DNA from 2 places in the Pseudomonas sp. S34 genome. Region 2 is predicted to be linked to the other one. Evidence: predicted binding sites of a transcription regulator. Region 2 holds the regulator's gene; the other holds the start of a gene.
The links. Region 2 encodes FliA, which starts transcription of late flagellar genes. Its sites were predicted from a motif close to CTAAAGTTTNNNNNNNNNNNGCCGNTAA; they were not measured.
Positions count from the first base shown of each region.

Region 1: the regulator FliA is predicted to act here: its motif matches at 2,954-2,981, upstream of PspS34_RS01595 (methyl-accepting chemotaxis protein).

Region 1 is NZ_CP019398.1:362,105-367,812, forward strand. Features, by position in the region: gene PspS34_RS01585 (class 1 fructose-bisphosphatase) at 1-262, shown strand, start outside; gene PspS34_RS01590 (DUF924 family protein) at 266-868, shown strand; gene PspS34_RS01595 (methyl-accepting chemotaxis protein) at 986-2,878, opposite strand; gene PspS34_RS01600 (hypothetical protein) at 3,160-3,414, shown strand; gene PspS34_RS01605 (lipocalin family protein) at 3,445-4,014, shown strand; gene PspS34_RS01610 (formimidoylglutamate deiminase) at 4,137-5,501, opposite strand; gene hutC (histidine utilization repressor) at 5,648-5,708, shown strand, end outside.
Region 2 is NZ_CP019398.1:1,693,702-1,707,491, forward strand. Features, by position in the region: gene flhF (flagellar biosynthesis protein FlhF) at 1-985, shown strand, start outside; gene fleN (flagellar synthesis regulator FleN) at 1,102-1,932, shown strand; gene fliA (RNA polymerase sigma factor FliA) at 1,929-2,669, shown strand; gene PspS34_RS07445 (chemotaxis response regulator CheY) at 2,837-3,208, shown strand; gene PspS34_RS07450 (protein phosphatase CheZ) at 3,230-4,018, shown strand; gene PspS34_RS07455 (chemotaxis protein CheA) at 4,065-6,329, shown strand; gene PspS34_RS07460 (chemotaxis response regulator protein-glutamate methylesterase) at 6,378-7,502, shown strand; gene PspS34_RS07465 (flagellar motor protein) at 7,502-8,242, shown strand; gene motD (flagellar motor protein MotD) at 8,255-9,145, shown strand; gene PspS34_RS07475 (ParA family protein) at 9,189-9,977, shown strand; partial or broken gene PspS34_RS28860 (outer membrane lipoprotein carrier protein LolA) at 9,979-10,106, shown strand; gene PspS34_RS07480 (CheW domain-containing protein) at 10,104-11,033, shown strand; gene PspS34_RS07485 (chemotaxis protein CheW) at 11,110-11,595, shown strand; gene PspS34_RS07490 (DUF2802 domain-containing protein) at 11,596-11,988, shown strand; gene PspS34_RS07495 (IS3 family transposase) at 12,191-13,027, opposite strand; gene PspS34_RS28475 (IS3 family transposase) at 13,024-13,329, opposite strand.

The DNA.
Region 1 (5,708 bases), 1.3 Mb from region 2:
GGCTGACGTGCACCGCATCCTGACCCGTGGCGGTCTGTTCATGTACCCACGCGACAGCCGCGAGCCGTCGAAGCCGGGCAAACTGCGCCTGATGTACGAAGCCAACCCGATGTCGTTCCTGGTGGAACAGGCAGGCGGCGCGTCCACCGACGGCCACCAGCGCATCCTCGACATCCAGCCGGAAGGCCTGCACCAGCGTGTTGCGGTGTTCCTCGGTTCGAAAGAAGAAGTTGCCCGCGTCACGGCTTACCACAAGGAATAAACCATGACCGCGCCCTGGCAGCCGTTGCTTGATTGGTGGTTCGGAAGTTTCGGGTCAGCGAAGGAAGTGGCGGCGCAGAAGGGCAAGTTGTGGTTTGGCAAGCGCGACAGCCAGGACCTCGAAGCGCGTGAGCGTTTCGGGGGCCAGGCCGAGCAGGCACTGGCCGGCGGATTGACCGAGTGGATGCAATGTCCAGAAGGTTGGCTGGCCCTGGTGCTGTTGCTCGATCAAATCCCGCGAATGATCTTTCGCGATACTCCCAAAGCATTCTCCGGCGATTCCCGCGCACAGAAATTGGTAGCCCAAGGTATTGCGGCGGATTTCGATCGCCAGTTGCAGCCGATTCAGCGGGTGTTCATCTATCTGGTGTTCGAGCACAGCGAAAACCTCGCGGTGCAAAACGAAGGTGTCTCGCGCTATATCGAACTGGTGGCGCAGCAGCCTGAAGGTGACCGAACGCTGTTTGCCGATTACCTGGATTACGCCGAACGGCATCAGAGGGTAATTGCGCAGTTTGGGCGGTTTCCCCATCGCAATGCGGTGTTGGGGCGGGAGTCTACGGCTGAGGAGTTGGCGTTTCTGTCGAAGCCTGGATCAAGCTTCTAGCTCTTCTTTGCGGCTGATTCCGTCTTCGCGAGCAAGCCCGCTCCCACAAGGGATTCGTGAACGACACAGATCCACTGTGGGAGCGGGCTTGCTCGCGAAGAGGCCCGCTACATCACCTCAAATCCTGAAGCTACCAACCAATTGCTTCAACCGCGCCGCCTGCTGCTCTAGATCGGCACACGCACGCAAGGTCGACTGCAGGTTCTCCACACCTTCCTGATTCAGCGTGTTGATTTCGGTGATGTCGACGTTGATCGACTCCACCACGGCGGTCTGTTCCTCGGTCGCGGTGGCCACCGACTGGTTCATGCCATCGATCTCCCCGATGCGCTGGGTCACGCTGCCCAAGCGTTCGCCCGCCTGGTTGGCGATGCCGACGCTGCTTTCGCTCTGGCGCTGGCTGTCGGTCATGATGCCCACCGCTGCCCGGGCACCGACTTGCAGCTCTTCGATCATCGTCTGCACTTGCTGCGCCGAGTCCTGGGTGCGGTGAGCGAGGTTGCGCACCTCATCGGCCACCACGGCAAAACCACGACCGGCCTCGCCGGCACGGGCCGCTTCAATGGCGGCGTTGAGTGCCAGCAAGTTGGTCTGCTGGGAGATGCTGGTGATCACTTCCAGGATCTGCCCGATGTTGACCGTGTTGCTGTTGAGGGTCTCGATGTTGCCGCACGAGTCGCTGATCTTGGCCGACAGTTGCTGCATCGCCGCGATGGTTTTATCCACCACCTGTTGACCGTCTTCGGCCAGGCTGCGGGCATCGCTGGAATGTTGCGAGGCGAGGGCGGCGTTCTGGGCGATTTCCTGGGCGGCGGCACCGAGCTGGTTGATCGCCGCGGCCACGCTGCTGGTGCGCGAGGCTTGCTGGTCGGAGTTGAACATCGACGAGTTCGAGGCGGCGACTACCCGCAGCGCCACTTCGTTGACTTGGCCGGTGGCCGAGGATACTTCGATGATCGAGGTATGGATGCGCTCGACGAAACGGTTGAACGACAGCCCCAGCGCGCCGAATTCGTCGTGGCCGTGAATGGTCAGGCGCTTGGTCAAGTCACCTTCGCCTTCGGCGATGTCATGCATGGCGCGACCCATGGTCAGCAACGGTTGCATCAACAGGCTGATCAGCATGCCCAGCAGGGCGAAGATGATCACCACCGCAATGACCATGGCGATGATCGCCGAGGTGCGGAATTCGCTGAGCATCGAGAACGCGGTTTCCTGGTCGAGTACCAGCGCTACGTACCAGTCCGCCGATGGCACGCCGTTGACGTGGGTGAATGAGATGAACTGGCGCTTGCCGTCGATCTCGATTTCCTTCATGCCCGGGCTGACTTTCGGCGCGCCGTTGGGGTAGGCCTCGGTCAGGTTCTTGAGTACCAGCTTGCTGTCCGGGTGAATCAGGATCTTGCCGTCGGCACCGACGATGAACGCATGGCCGTGACCGCCGAAGTTCAGCGAGTTGATGATCGCGCTGACGCTGGACAGGTCGATGTCGGCGCCGGCGACACCGATCATCTGGCCCAGGTGCTGCACCGGGGTGGCGACTGTGATCACCAGCTTGCCAGAGGAGGCGGCGATGTAGGGTTCGGTGACGATGGTCTGTTGCGCACTATTGGCCGCCTTGTACCAGCCACGGGCGCGCGGATCGTAGTCCGCCGCGCGGTTGCCCGCCGGGACCGAGAACATCACGCCGTCGGCGCCACCGAAGTAACTCAGCTGGAAGTTACCGGTGTAGGCGGGCAGGTCGATGATTCGTTTCAGGCCAGCGGGAGCATTGCCGTCGGCGTTGATCTGTTGGGCCATCGACTGCAGCAATTGCATGCGGCTTTCCAGCCAGGTCTGGATGTTGCTGGTGGTCAGGCTGCCGAGCTCCTGCATCGAGGCTTCGGTACTGTTGCGCAAGGTTTCGCGTTGGCGATAGTCGTTGAACAGGATGAAACAAGCGAATGCGACGGCCACCACGAGGGCGGCAGCCAGCAAAATCTTGTGGCTGAACTTCATGTTTCTGGTCATGGATGAGCTACCGCAGAGGGGCTGTTCTACAAAATGAGGGAGCAAATGCCACTGACGTGGCTTTGCGTTGCATTTATGTCGACTGAACGGCGCCAAAGATTAGGCGAATTCTCTGAAAAACGACGAAATACCCGGTAAACAGGCAAAGTGGCTGATTTTCGGCAAAAGGCAGACGAGTGGCCCGATAAATAGCCTGTCGGGCAGGGAACCTGACAGGGGTTTTCTCTTCTAAGCTTCAGCTTGGCAGCCATGCCAATCCCCTACGCCCCCGGAGTTTCACCATGTCGTTGCGTTCCATCGCCCTGCTTTCATTCTGCGTATTGCTCGCTGCCTGCAGCAAGGTCAATCAGGAAAACTACTCGAAGCTCTCCGCCGGCATGGCCAAGGCCGATGTGGAGACCCTGTTGGGCAAACCCGCCGATTGTTCAGGCGCGCTCGGCATGTCCAGCTGCACCTGGGGCGACAAGAACAGCTTTATCAGCGTGCAGTTCGCCGGTGACAAAGTGCTGATGTTTTCCGGCCAAGGCCTGAAGTAAACCGGGGCGATCGCCCACGGGAGAAAAATAATGAAGCGGTTATTGATCATCCTTTTTGCCGGCCTGGTGTTGGCCGGCTGTGCCACGTCTGGCCAGGACCCATTGGCCCCCAAGACGGTCAATAGCGTCAACCTCAAGCGCTACCAGGGCACCTGGTACGAGCTGGCTCGTATGCCGATGTACTTCCAGCGCGACTGCGCGCAGTCCGAAGCCCATTACACGCTCAAGCCCGACGGCAACCTCGCAGTGCTGAACCGCTGCCTGACGGCACAGTGGCAATGGGAAGAGGTCAAGGGCACGGCTTATCCACAGGTGCCCGGCAAGAGCGACAAGCTGTGGGTCGAGTTCGATACCTGGTTTTCCAGGCTGATCCCGGGTTCGGCGAAGGGCGAATACTGGGTGCTGTACGTCAGCGATGACTACAAGACCGCCATCGTCGGCGACCCGAGTCGCAAGTATCTGTGGCTGTTGTCGCGCACGCCGACCGTGAACGGTGTGGTGCGTGAGGAGTTGCTGAGCAAGGCACGTCAGCAGGGGTACGACACCACGCGGCTGATCTGGCGGGCCTCGGAAAAGCAGATGGCCGAGACCTCGAACTAACTGTCGACACATATCCAAATGTGGGAGCGGGCTTGCTCGCGAAGAGGGTGTCACATTCAACAGAGATGTTGATTGACAGTCCGCCTTCGCGAGCAAGCCCGCTCCCACATTTTTGTTTTGTGTCAGCCCAGGAGTTCGCGCAGTACCTGGGTGAAGGCGCGGCTGCTTTCTTCCTCGTCGGCATGCTGCCCGTCACGCACTACCCACTGGCCATTGACCAACACATCCCGCACCTGGCGATCGCCGCCGGCAAACAACCAGCGGTTGAGAATTCCGTCGCCGCTGGCCGTTGCCAGATACGGGTCGTTGCCATCGAGCACTAGCCAGTCGGCGCGCTTACCGACTTCCAGAGCGCCAATCGGCTGCCCCAGCGCCTGGGCACCACCATCCAGCGCGGCATCAAACAGCGTGCGGCCGACCATTGGCTGATCCGCGCCGTACAAACGATTACGCCGCTGGTCACGCAGACGCTGGCCGTATTCCAGCCAGCGCAATTCTTCCACCACGCTCAATGACACGTGACTGTCGGAACCGATGCCCATGCGGCCGCCCTGGGCGAGGAAATCCACCGCCGGGAAAATCCCGTCGCCCAGGTTGGCTTCGGTGGTCAGGCACAGGCCGGCGATGGCGCGGCTCCTGGCCATCGACGTGACTTCTTCCGGGTTGGCGTGGGTCGCGTGGACCAGGCACCAGCGCTGGTCGACTTCGACGTTTTCGTACAGCCATTGCAGCGGACGACGACCGCTCCAGGTCAGGCAGTCGTCGACTTCTTTCTGCTGCTCGGCGATGTGGATGTGCACCGGGCATTGTTTGTCGCTGGCGGCCAGCACTTCGCTGATCTGTTGCGGCGCGACCGCGCGCAGCGAGTGGAAACACAGGCCCAGGGCCTGCGCCGGCTGCTGCGCCAGGAGCGGTTGCAGTCGCGATTGCAGCTTGAGGTAATTTTCGGTGCTGTTGATGAAGCGACGCTGACCTTCGTTCGGAGTCTGGCCGCCGAAACCGGAGTGGCTGTAGAGCACCGGCAGCAGGGTCAGACCGATACCCGCGGAACCTGCAGCCTGGCTGATACGCAGGGCCAGTTCGGCCGGGTCCGCGTAAGGCTGGCCACTGATGTCATGGTGTACGTAATGAAATTCCGCCACCGATGTGTAACCGGCCTTGAGCATTTCGATGTACAGCTGACGGGCGATGACGCCGAGTTGTTCCGGGCTGATTTTTCCGACGAGGCGATACATCAGGTCGCGCCAGGTCCAGAAACTGTCGTTCGGATTTCCCGCCACTTCCGCCAGCCCGGCCATGGCCCGCTGGAAGGCGTGGGAGTGCAGGTTCGGCATGCCAGGCAGCAGCGGACCGCTCAACCGCTCGGCGCCATCTGCATGGGAATCGGCCTGGATATGGGTCAAAACGCCGTCGGCGCTGACCTCAAGACGTACATTGTTGGCCCATCCACTAGGCAGCAGCGCGCGTTCGGCAAAGAAGGCGGACATGGTTCAGCACCCCATCGTGTGTTATTTGTATATACATATACAGACGTTTGCCTGCCCGGTAAACTCCGGCAAGCTAGCAATCTCTTTTCAACGAACAAGGATTAACCGTGCCGACTCCGCCTCCAGTCTCTCCGTTGGCCGCGAACATGGGCGACAGTCCGGCGCCCTTGTACGCCCGCGTCAAACAAATGATCACCCAGCAAATCG
Region 2 (13,790 bases):
TCGCCCCGCGCCGGCCGCTGCGCCAGCGTCCGGTGGCGTGGATCCACGTGCGTTCGACTCGATGCGTTTCGAGCTCAACAGCCTGCGCGAACTCATGGAAGTACAACTCGGCTCCCTGGCCTGGAATCAGCTGCAAGGCAGCCGTCCGGACCAGGCCAACCTCTGGCGTCGCCTGCAACGTATCGGCCTGTCTGGCCCGCTGTCGCGCGACCTGCTGGCAATGATCACCGAAATCGAAGAGCCTCGTCAGGCCTGGCGCATGTTGCTGGCGCACCTGGCGCGCATGATCGTTACTCCGGAGGTCGAGCCGCTGGAAGAGGGCGGCGTGATCGCCATGGTCGGCCCTGCCGGCATGGGCAAGACCACCACCCTGGCCAAGCTGGCTGCCCGTTATGTGCTCAAGTACGGCGCGCAGAACATTGCGCTGGTGAGCATGGACAGCTTCCGCATCGGTGCCCAGGAGCAGCTCAAGACCTTGGGGCGCATTCTCAATGTGTCGGTGACCCACGTCGACCCTGGCCAGTCCTTGGTGCAGGCGCTGGAGCCATTGCTGCGCAAACGCGTGGTGCTGATCGATACCGCGGGCCTGCAGGCCAGCGATCCGGCGCTGCGCATGCAGCTCGAAAGTCTGGCCGGTCGCGGCATCCGTTCAAAAAATTATCTGGTTCTGGCAACCACCAGCCAGAAACAGGTTCTAACGGCCGCTTATCACAGTTACAAGCGCTGCGGGCTCGCCGGCTGCATTCTGACTAAACTGGATGAAACGGCTAGTCTGGGCGAGGTGTTGAGCCTTGCCATCAGTCATGAACTGCCGGTGGCTTACCTGACCGATGGCCCGCGGATCCCGGATGATTTGCATCTGCCGCGCCGTCATCAATTGGTCAGCCGCGCCGTGAGTGTGCAAATGCAGGAAGAACCCAGCGAAGAAGCCATGGCTGACATGTTCGCTGACATCTACCACAGCCCGACCAAGCAGGTTGGCTGAGGTAAAAATGAACAGTTTTTATACCTACATCGATGGTCTGCCATGCATTGTTCCGTTTGTGAACGCGCAGCCAGTAATGTGGCCTCCGTCTATGCAAGACAAGGTAAAGAAATAACATGGGCAGCATGCATCCCGTACAGGTGATCGCGGTGACCGGCGGCAAAGGTGGCGTCGGGAAAACTAATGTGTCAGTGAACTTGTCCCTGGCTTTGGCCGAACTTGGCCGGCGCGTCATGCTGTTGGACGCCGACCTGGGGCTGGCGAACGTCGACGTTCTGCTGGGCCTGACACCCAAACGTACCCTGGCCGACGTGATCGAAGGCCGCTGCGAACTGCGCGATGTATTGCTGCAGGGGCCCGGCGGCATCCGTATCGTTCCGGCCGCATCCGGCACTCAGAGCATGGTGCATCTGAGCCCCGCGCAACACGCCGGCCTGATCCAGGCCTTCAGTGATATCGGCGACAACCTCGACGTACTGGTGATCGACACCGCTGCGGGCATTGGTGACTCGGTAGTCAGTTTCGTCCGTGCAGCCCAGGAAGTGCTGCTGGTGGTGTGCGACGAGCCGACCTCGATCACCGATGCCTACGCCTTGATCAAGTTGCTGAACCGCGATTACGGCATGAACCGCTTCCGCGTCCTGGCCAACATGGCCCAGAGCCCGCAGGAAGGACGCAACCTGTTCGCCAAGTTGACCAAGGTCACGGATCGCTTCCTCGACGTCGCCTTACAATACGTCGGCGCGGTGCCCTACGACGAAAGCGTGCGCAAGGCCGTGCAGAAGCAGCGCGCCGTCTACGAGGCCTTCCCGCGTTCCAAGTGCTCGCTGGCGTTCAAGGCAATCGCACAAAAGGTTGATACCTGGCCGCTGCCTGCCAACCCGCGCGGGCACCTGGAGTTTTTCGTCGAGCGCCTCGTGCAGCAGACAGCAGGACCTGTTCTATGACAGCCAGCGGCTACAACCTCTACAAGAGATCGGCGCGTGATGCGCAGTACGAGCTGATCGAGCGTTACGCGCCGCTGGTTAAACGCATTGCCTACCACTTGCTGGCGCGTTTGCCGGCCAGTGTCCAGGTCGAAGACCTGATCCAGGCCGGGATGATTGGCCTGCTTGAAGTGTCGACCAAATATGACGCCGGCAAAGGCGCCAGTTTCGAGACGTACGCGGGCATACGAATCCGCGGCGCCATGCTCGATGAAGTGCGCAAGGGGGACTGGGCGCCACGTTCAGTCCACCGCAATACGCGCATGGTCAGCGATGCCATTCGCTCGATTGAAGCTAAAACCGGCCGTGACGCTAAAGATCACGAAGTTGCGGCCGAACTCCAATTGAGTCTCGACGATTACTACGGGATTTTGAACGACACCCTGGGCAGCCGGCTGTTCAGTTTCGACGACCTGTTGCAGGACGGCGAACACGAAGGGCTGCACGAGGATGGCGCGAGTGCTCATGTCGAGCCGTCACGCGACCTGGAGGATGAACGCTTCCAGGCTGCGCTGGCGGATGCGATTGCCAATTTGCCGGAGCGTGAGCGACTGGTGTTGGCGCTGTACTACGACGAAGAGTTGAATCTCAAGGAAATCGGTGAGGTCCTGGGGGTCAGCGAATCGCGGGTCAGCCAGTTACACAGCCAGTGCGCGGCCCGTTTGCGGGGGCGTTTGGGGGAGTGGCGAGCGCGCTGAAGGCAGTGTGGGGACACTGCGAACGAGGCCGGTGTGGTGTTGAACTGCGCCGGTCGCGATCTGTTGTGCTCCAGACAGTCATTGAGTGCTTTGCCGGATTGATTGAAATGGCGTGTCCAGGTGCTGGGCGCGTTTAAGACTGCTTGGAGGTCGAATTGGACAAGAACATGAAAATCCTCATCGTTGATGACTTCTCAACGATGCGGCGGATCATCAAGAACCTGCTGCGTGACCTTGGGTTCACCAACACCGTCGAGGCCGACGATGGCACTACCGCCATTCCGGTGCTCAACAGCGGAAGCATCGACTTTCTGGTAACGGACTGGAACATGCCTGGCATGACCGGTATCGATCTGCTGCGTCACGTGCGTGCCGATGAAAAGCTCAAGCACCTGCCGGTGCTGATGGTGACCGCTGAAGCCAAGCGCGAGCAGATCATCGAAGCGGCCCAGGCCGGCGTTAACGGCTATGTGGTCAAGCCCTTCACGGCCCAGGCGTTGAAAGAAAAAATCGAGAAGATTTTCGAACGCATCGGTTGATGAGTGCGCCACGGGGGAGCTATGGGCAATAACGAAACTTCATTGGGCGATTTTGAATCGACCCTGAAAAAACACGCCCTCGAATTGGTCGAGAGCCTTGAAAAAGGCAAGTTCGGCGACGCGGTGCAATTGATCCATGAGCTCAACCAGACCCGTGACCGCGGCCTGTATCAGGAAGTGGGCAAGCTCACCCGCGAACTGCATAGCGCGATCGTCAATTTCCAGATTGACCCGCACATGCCGCAGGCCGAAGAAGTGTCGCAGATCACCGACGCCACCGAGCGCCTGGGGTATGTGGTCAAGCTGACCGAGGCTGCGGCCAACCGCACCATGGATCTGGTGGAAAGTGCCACGCCGCTGGTCAATGGCCTGGCCGATGAAGCCAAGGTGTTGAGCGCGGACTGGGGGCGCTTCATGCGTCGCGAAGTCGGCGCCGAAGAGTTTCGTGAACTGGCCCGACGGGTCGACGGGTTCCTGACGCGCAGCGGCACGGACAATCGCGCGGTGTCGGGCAACCTGAACGACATCCTGCTCGCCCAGGATTACCAGGACCTCACAGGCCAGGTGATCAAGCGTGTGACCCAGTTGGTCACCGAAGTTGAAAGCAACCTGCTCAAGCTCGTGCTGATGGCCAGTCAGGTGGACCGCTTTGCGGGCATCGAACATGACCGTGAAGCGATGCTTGCTGAAAAAGATCCACAAAAACATCTCTCTCAGGGTGAAGGTCCGCAGATTCATGCCGATAAAAGAGAAGACGTTGTGTCCGGTCAGGACGATGTGGACGATTTGCTATCCAGCCTAGGGTTTTAGAATTTTAGGCATTTTAGGTTTTTAGACCTTTAGGAGCACCCCCTTAATGAGCTTCGGCGCCGATGAAGAGATCCTTCAGGATTTCCTGGTTGAGGCCGGCGAGATTCTAGAGCAACTGTCCGAGCAACTGGTCGAGCTGGAAAGCCGTCCGGATGATGCGGATTTGCTCAATGCAATTTTTCGCGGTTTTCACACTGTAAAAGGGGGCGCCGGCTTCCTCCAGCTCAACGAGCTGGTGGAGTGCTGCCACATCGCCGAGAACGTGTTCGACATCCTGCGCAAGGGTGAGCGTCGCGTCGACTCGGAACTGATGGACGTGGTTCTCGAAGCGCTGGACGCGGTGAACAGCATGTTCAGCGAAGTCCGCGAACGCAGCCCGATCACGGCTGCGACACCGGAACTGCTCGCGGCGCTGGCCCGTCTGGCCGAGCCGCAATCGGCTGACGAGGCGGCTGCCGCACCTGTCGTCGCTGTGGTCGAAGCGCCTGTGGCTGAAAGCGAGTCGGGCGATATCACCGACAATGAATTCGAACAACTGCTGGACTCGCTGAACGCCGTCAAGGCCCAGGCCGAGGCCCCGGCGGCTGTTCCAGCGCCTGCCGGCAATGCCGCTGGCAGCGACGAAATCACCGATGCCGAGTTCGAGTCGTTGCTCGATCAACTGCACGGTAAAGGCCAGTTCGCCGTTGACGCGGTGGTCCCGGCACCGGCTGCGCCAGAAGCCCCGAAAGCGACTGGCGACAGTTCCGATATTACTGACGACGAATTCGAAGCACTGCTCGACCAGCTGCACGGCAAGGGTAATTTTGCTGTCGAGGCGCTGGAGTCGGCCATTGCTTCTGTGCCTGCACCCGCGGCACCAAGCGCGGTGGCGGCCGGCAGCGATCTGATTTCCGATCACGAGTTCGAAGCGCTGCTCGACGAATTGCACGGCAAAGGCAAGTTCACTGAAGTGGGCGCGACGGTTGGAACGGCAACCGGCGCCAACGCCTCGGTTGCGGCACCTGCCGCCAAGGCAGCTACGCCGAAACCGGTGGCCAGGGCCCCCGAGCCAAAAGCCGAAGCGCCGGCCCCGGCAACTGCTGCACCGGCATCGTCCCGTGCCCCGGCCGCGCCACCGGCGGAAAAGCCGGCGAGCGAAGCCGAGACCACGGTACGTGTCGATACCGCGCGTCTGGACGAGATCATGAACATGGTCGGCGAGTTGGTGCTGGTGCGTAACCGCCTGGTCCGCCTGGGCCTCAACAGCGGCGACGAAGCCATGTCCAAGGCCGTGTCGAACCTCGACGTGGTCACCGCCGACTTGCAAACCGCGGTCATGAAGACCCGGATGCAACCGATCAAGAAAGTCTTCGGGCGCTTCCCGCGCCTGGTTCGCGACCTGGCCCGCCAGCTCAAGAAAGAGATCAACCTGGAGCTGGTCGGCGAAGAAACCGACCTCGACAAGAACCTCGTCGAGGCCCTGGCCGACCCGCTGGTCCACTTGGTGCGCAACGCGGTTGACCACGGCATCGAGTCACCGGAAGAGCGTGAAGCCTCGGGCAAGGCCCGGGGTGGCAAGGTGATCCTGGCGGCGGAGCAGGAAGGCGACCACATCCTGCTGTCGATCTCCGACGACGGCAAGGGCATGGACCCGAACGTGCTGCGTTCCATCGCGGTAAAACGCGGTGTGATGGACAAGGATGCCGCCGATCGCCTGAGCGACACCGAATGCTACAACCTGATCTTCGCCCCGGGTTTCTCGACCAAGACCGAGATTTCCGACGTATCGGGTCGTGGCGTGGGCATGGACGTGGTGAAAACCAAGATTTCCCAGCTCAACGGCTCGATCAACATCTACTCGGCCAAGGGCCAGGGTTCGAAGATCGTCATCAAGGTGCCGCTGACCCTGGCGATCATGCCGACGCTGATGGTCATGCTCGGTAACCAGGCGTTCGCGTTCCCGCTGGTGAACGTCAACGAGATCTTCCACCTCGACCTGTCGACCACCAACGTCGTGGACGGCCAGGAAGTGGTGATCGTGCGGGACAAGGCGCTGCCATTGTTCTATCTCAAACGCTGGCTGGTCAGCTCCGCCGCTCACGAAGAGCAGCGCGAGGGCCATGTGGTGATCCTTTCGGTGGGCACGCAGCGGATCGGCTTTGTCGTCGATCAACTGGTGGGCCAGGAAGAAGTAGTCATCAAGCCATTGGGCAAAATGCTCCAGGGAACCCCGGGCATGTCCGGCGCCACCATCACCGGTGACGGCCGCATCGCGCTGATTCTCGATGTTCCGAGCATGCTCAAGCGTTACGCCACACGGCGTATTTGATTCTGGTGGAGCGAGGCGCCTGGCCTCGCTCCATCTAATGGAGTGTTTATGGCAGTCAAAGTCCTGGTGGTGGACGATTCGGGGTTTTTCCGCCGCCGCGTCTCGGAAATTCTTTCAGCGGATTCCAATATCCAGGTCGTCGGCACGGCGACCAACGGCAAAGAGGCGATTGATCAGGCGCTGGCCCTCAAGCCCGATGTGATCACCATGGACTACGAGATGCCGATGATGGACGGCATCACCGCCGTGCGGCACATCATGCAACGCTGTCCGACCCCGGTCCTGATGTTCTCCTCGCTGACCCACGAAGGCGCCCGGGTCACCCTCGATGCGCTGGATGCCGGCGCGGTGGACTTCCTGCCGAAGAATTTCGAAGACATCTCGCGCAACCCCGAGAAGGTCAAGCAACTGTTGTGCGAGAAGATCCTGAGCATCTCGCGCAGCAATCGTCGCGTCAGCACTTACAGCGCTCCGGCCCCTGTGGCCGCACCTGCTCCAACAGCTGCGCCTTCGAGCGTCGGCGGTTACGGCAGCAGCGCGCCCGTGCGTCCGGCACCGATCCCTGCGCGTACGCATGCGGCCACTGCGTCGTCGCCCGCGCCGAAACGCAAAGCCTTCAAACTGGTGGCCATCGGTACGTCCACCGGCGGCCCGGTCGCCCTGCAGCGAGTGTTGACCCAATTGCCGGCCAACTTCCCGGCCCCGATCGTGCTGGTTCAACACATGCCGGCGGCCTTCACCAAGGCCTTTGCCGAGCGCCTGGACAAGCTCTGCCGCATCAGCGTCAAGGAAGCCGAGGATGGCGATATCCTGCGTCCGGGCCTGGCGCTACTGGCGCCGGGTGGCAAGCAGATGATGATCGACGGCCGCGGCGCGGTGAAAATCCTCCCGGGTGACGAACGTCTCAATTACAAGCCGTGCGTGGACATTACCTTCGGTTCGGCAGCCAAGACCTACGGTGACAAAGTTCTGGCGGTGGTCCTGACCGGCATGGGCGCCGACGGTCGCGAAGGCGCGCGCCTGCTCAAGCAGGGCGGCAGTTCGATCTGGGCGCAGGACGAAGCCAGTTGCGTGATCTACGGCATGCCGATGGCCATCGTCAAAGCCGAGCTCGCCGACGCGGTGTACAGCCTGGACGACATTGGCAGGCACCTGGTCGAGGCCTGTATCTGATGGATGTTCTAAGCCTGATTGGCATCATCATGGCCTTTGTCGCGATCATCGGCGGCAACTACCTTGAAGGCGGTCACCTCGGCGCCCTGGCCAACGGCCCGGCAGCGCTGATCGTGCTCGGCGGCACCATTGGCGCCGCGCTACTGCAATCGCCGATGAGTGCCTTCAAGCGCGCCATGCAGATCCTCGCCTGGATCCTGTTCCCGCCCCGTGTCGATCTGGCCGGTGGCATCGACCGCGTGGTGAACTGGAGCCTGACCGCCCGCAAGGAAGGCCTGCTGGGCCTTGAAGGCATCGCCGATGCCGAGCCCGACAACTACGCACGCAAAGGCCTGCAACTGCTGGTGGATGGCGCCGAGCCGGAAGCCATCCGCAGCATTCTGGAAGTGGACTTCTACACCCAGGAAAGCCGCGACATCGAAGCGGCCAAAGTCTTCGAAAGCATGGGCGGTTACGCGCCGACCATCGGCATCATCGGTGCGGTCATGGGCCTGATTCATGTCATGGGCAACCTCGCTGATCCATCGCAACTGGGCAGCGGTATTGCCGTGGCGTTCGTCGCCACTATCTACGGTGTGGCCAGTGCCAACCTGGTGCTGCTGCCGATTGCCGCCAAACTCAAATCCATCGCGTTACGTCAGTCGCGTTATCGCGAGATGTTGCTGGAAGGGCTCCTGTCGATCGCCGAAGGTGAAAACCCTCGCTCCATTGAGTTGAAGCTTCAGGGCTTCATGGATTAAGGGAATAAGCTCATGGCACGTCGTCGCCAGCATGAAGAGCATGTAAACCATGAACGTTGGCTGGTTTCCTATGCCGACTTCATCACCTTGCTGTTCGCCTTTTTCGTGGTGATGTACTCCATCTCGTCGATCAACGAAGGCAAGTACAAGGTCATTTCCGAGGCATTGATCGGGGTCTTTACCGACTCCGACCGTTCGCTCAAGCCGATCCCCATCGGTGACGAGCGGCCGAAGACCGTGACCCCGGCCAAGCCGCTGGTCAAGGACAGTGACCAGGTCGATGCCGGCGTCTCCGGCACCAGCGATCCCCTCAAGAGCATCGCCGACGACATCAGTGTGGCGTTCGGTGACCTGATCAGCTCCAACCAGATGACCGTGCGCGGCAATGAGTTGTGGGTCGAGATCGAGCTTAATTCCAGCCTGTTGTTCGGCAGCGGCGACGCCATGCCCAGCGACATCGCGTTCAACATCATCGACAAGGTCGCGGCGATCCTGAAGCCATTCGACAACCCGATCCATGTCGAAGGTTTCACCGACGATCAACCGATCCGTACCGCGCAGTACCCGACCAACTGGGAGCTGTCCTCGGCACGCTCGGCGAGCATCGTGCGCATGCTGGCGATGCAAGGGGTGAACCCCGGTCGCCTGGCTTCGGTGGGCTACGGCGAGTTTCAACCGGTGGCCAACAACGCCACCGCCGAAGGCCGCGCCCGCAACCGTCGCGTGGTGCTGGTGGTGTCGCGCAACCTCGATGTTCGCCGCAGCCTGACCGGCACCGGAACCGCCCATGCGCAACCGGATGCCGCTTTGAAGCGTGCTGGCACACAAACTGCACCGACCCCGGTCAAGTCGCCGGTACGAGAGAACGCCGTCAATTCTCCGTCACCCGCATTAACACGTTGAGCTATTTCTCGGTCGATCCGTTCGGCCGGGAGGAACAATCCGAATGAGAGTCTGGGCAGTCGCCAATCAAAAGGGTGGTGTCGGTAAAACCACTTCCTCCATCGCTTTAGCCGGTTTACTGGCGGAGGCGGGCAAGCGTGTGGTCGTGGTCGATCTCGACCCCCACGGCTCCATGACCAGCTACTTCGGCTACGATCCCGACGCCCTGGAGCACAGCAGCTACGACCTGTTCCTGCACAAGGGCAACGTGCCCCAAGGCCTGCCGGGTCAACTGCTGCTGTCGACCAGTGACGAGCGCATCTCCCTGTTGCCCTCCAGCACCGCACTGGCCACCCTTGAGCGCCAGTCGCCGGGGCAGAGCGGTTTGGGCCTGGTGATTGCCAAGAGCCTGGCGCAACTGTGGCAGGACTTCGATTACGCCGTGATCGACAGCCCGCCATTGCTCGGCGTGCTGATGGTCAATGCCTTGGCGGCGAGCCAGCAACTGGTGATCCCGGTGCAGACCGAGCATCTGGCGGTCAAAGGCCTTGAGCGCATGGTCAACACCCTGGCGATGATCAATCGCTCTCGCAAACAGGCGCTGCCCTTCACCATCGTACCGACCCTGTTTGACCGTCGCACCCAGGCGTCCCTCGGAACGTTGCGCGTGCTGCGCGACAAATTCCCCGACGAAATCTGGCAAGGCTATATCCCGGTGGACACGCGCCTGCGCGATGCCAGCCGCGCCGGTCTGACGCCTTCGCAATTCGACGGCAAGAGCCGTGGCGTTCTCGCTTACCGTGCGTTGCTCAAGCATCTGCTGGCGGCGCAACTTGTTGCGCAGGTGGCGTGACATGAGCCCAATTCCTGTAGGAGCGAGCTTGCTCGCGATGGTCGTCAACGATGACGCGGGAAACCTGACACCCCGTGGCGCTCTCAGGTTCATCGCGAGCATGCCCGCTCCTACAGGTGCGTGCTCATGAACCGGCCATTGAAGACCACTTCGCGCCCGCAACTGGCATTGCAGTCCTACCTGGACAGCTTGCTGCAGGAAGTGACCGAAGAATTGACGCTGCCCGTAGAGGCAGTGGCCGAGGAGATCGCCGCAGAAGCGGTGCTGGACGAGTTTCAGGCAGCGGTGCTCGAAGAGCAGACCCGCGACGCCGCAGCCGCTGTGACGGTCGTCCCGGTGCAGGCATCGGTGGCGCCAGTGTTCAAGGCGCCGGTGATCGAAGCTCCGGTCCCTGTTATGGCGCCGGTCTCGACCATCGCGCCGCTGCTGCAAGCCTTGGTGCCACCACCTGTCGAGGCGCAGCCAGCAGTCGTCGAAGTGCAGCAAACCCTGGTGCCGCCGGTCGTCGATGTGCATCTACCACCGAGCAACACGCCGCCCCCGGTTGAGTCCGACGGTCGTCCGTCCTGGGCTGCCGAACCCTTCGAATGCCTGCTGTTCGATGTCGCCGGCTTGACCCTGGCGGTGCCGCTGGTGTGCCTGGGGTCGATTTACTCCCTGGCCGGTCACGAGTTGACCCCATTGTTCGGCCAGCCCGAATGGTTCCTGGGCATCCTGCCGAGCCAGGCCGGCAATCTCAAGGTGCTCGATACCGCGCGTTGGGTCATGCCCGACCGTTACCGCGACGATTTCAAGCAAGGCCTGCAATACGTGATTTCGGTGCAAGGCTACGAGTGGGGGCTGGCGGTGCATCAGGTCAGCCGCTCGTTGCGTCTGAACCCGAATGAAATCAAATGGAGAAGTCACCGAGGTCAGCGGCCATGGCTCGCCGGCACGGTAATAGAACACATGTGCGCCTTGCTCGATGTCGCCTCACTGGCCGAGTTGATCGCCAGCGGCGGAGCCCGGCACATGTCCGGCGGCAAGCCGGGCCACAGACCGACATCAGTCAAATAAACAAAACAGGCGACGTCACTCTGATGATGTTGCACAGAACACACACCGCCAGGGCGGTTTCTTGAGGGGGCAGGGTATGAATGACAAGGCAACGGCGGCAAAAGGTTCCGAAGATCCGATCCTGCAATGGGTCACCTTCAAGCTGGACAACGAGACCTACGGCATCAACGTGATGCGCGTCCAGGAAGTCTTGCGTTACACCGAAATCGCCCCGGTCCCGGGTGCCCCGAGCTACGTGCTGGGCATCATCAACCTGCGCGGCAACGTCGTGACCGTGATCGACACCCGCCAGCGCTTCGGCCTGATGAATGCCGAGATCAGCGACAACACCCGTATCGTCATCATCGAAGCCGACAAACAGGTGGTCGGGATCATGGTCGACAGCGTGGCCGAAGTGGTTTACCTGCGTCAGTCGGAAATCGAAACCGCGCCGAACGTGGGTAACGAAGAGTCCGCCAAGTTCATTCAAGGCGTATGCAACAAGAACAACGAATTGCTCATCCTGGTCGAGCTCGACAAGATGATGAGCGAAGAAGAATGGTCGGAACTGGAGAGTATCTGATTGATTCTCGAGGTTGCGGTCATTGTCCTGTTCCTGTTCTGGGCAGGCACGCTGGCAATGTTCCTGGCATACATTCGCGGTCAAAAGCAGATCGCCGCGCAACAGGCCCAGGGTGATGCGCTGCGCGATCAGCGCATCAAGGACCTGGCCAGGCGCGTCGAGGATTACCAGAACGGCAATGTGCGCATGGGCGAGGACCTGTATGAACTGCGGGCGATCGTCGCGCCCTTGCCGGACAAACTCGCCCAGCTGGAACAACGCGACCCCTCAAGCCTGTCGTTCGCCCAGGCGGCGCGACTGGTCGGGATGGGCGCCAGCGTCAACGAACTGACCCAGTCCTGCGGCTTGACCCAGGCTGAGGCGGAGTTGATGAGCAAGTTGCACAAGAACTGACAGCCTGTAGGAGCGAGCTTGCTCGCGATGGTCGTTAACGATGACGCGGGCTTCCTGAAGAAACGCGGCGCTCATACCTCCATCGCGAGCAGGCTCGCTCCTACAATGGTTCTATGTCGGACACAGAACATATGTTCACCGCAGATCATCTGTGGGAGCGAGCTTGAACCGGTCAAGTAATCCCGGACACCGGTTACGGTGCTTATGCCGCCTTTTGCTCCATGGCTATTGGCGACAGATAGTTGTTGTAGCTGTGGAGCCTCGTGCGGTTGTAGTACATGAAGAAGCGCACCATATCGGTTTTTGCTTCCTCGATCTTGCTGTAGCCACTACGAGGCACCCATTCTGATTTCAGCGTGCCAAAAAATCGCTCTGTTGGAGCGTTGTCCCAACACTGCCCGCGATGACTCATGCTTTGCAATATGTCTCGACGCTTCAGTTCTTCCTGAAACTTGCGGCTGGTGTACTGACAGCCCTGATCCGAATGGAACATCAGTCCCGGAGGACACATTCGAACCTCTATTGCCATGCGTAGCGCCTTGCTGACCAAGTTGGCGTCATTGACCAGCGAAAACGCCCAGCCAATGACGCGGCGAGCAAACAAATCGATCACGATGGCCAGATGAACCCAGCGCTCACCCACCATCAAGCTGGTCACGTCGCCACACCAGACCTGATCGACTGCAGCCGGCTTAAAATTGCGTTTGAGCCGATTGGGCACGACAAATGCTTCAACACCTTTGGATCTGAATGGGTGAGGCTGGCGTTGTTTACTGACAATGTTGGCCTCCCTCATTAGCGTTCTGACAAGGCCTCTTCCGATCGCGATGTTTTGGGACTTCAGGTTCTTGCTGATCATTCTGGAACCCATGGCTTCCCGGCTTTCGCTGTGCAGTTCAACCACTTTCAGCTTGAGTTCTTCGCGTCTGATCCGCGGTTTGGCTCGCCGCTGAAGCCACTCATAAAAGCTGCTGCGCTTCACATCGAAAACACGACACACAATGGCAGTCGGGAACGACTCTCTTAGTTCCGCAATCATCGAAAACGATCGGGATCCGACATCAAGAGAGCGGTAGCCTTTTTTAAGATCTCGGCTTCCATTTCCATGCGCTTGATCTTGGCCTTCAGTTCCTGGATCTGGCGTTGATCTTCGGTAATCGCCTTAGTGCCTTTAACTGGCTGCCCCTCGCGCTCCTTGCGAACCTGATCGACCCAGCGCCGTAAAGCGGTGGGCCCGATATCCAGCGATGCACAAACGTCTGGAACCGGGCAGTTATCATCAAGCACCATGCTGGCAGCATGCAGCTTGAACTCGCGGGTATAGACCTTTCTTTCGTTCATGGAACCTCCAAGTTGGCGAAATCATATCGCCCTTAAGAGGTGTCCGGAATTATTAGGCCAGTTCAGCTTGCTCGCGATGGTCGTTAACGATGACGCGGGCTTCCTGAAGAAACGCGGCGCTCATACCTCCATCGCGAGCAGGCTCGCTCCTACAATGGTTCTATGTCGGACACAGAACATGTGTTCACCGCAGATCACCTGTGGGAGCGAGCTTGCTCGCGATGGACGTCAACGATGACGCGGACCTCCTGAAGAAACGCGGCGCTCATACCTCCATCGCGAGCAGGCTCGCTCCTACAATGGTTCTATGTCGGACACAGAACATGTGTTCACCGCAGATCACCTGTGGGAGCGAGCTTGCTCGCGATGGACGTCAACGATGACGGGGGCTTCCTGAAGAAACGCGGCGCTCATACCTCCATCGCGAGCAGGCTCGCTCCTACAATGGTTCTATGTCGGAC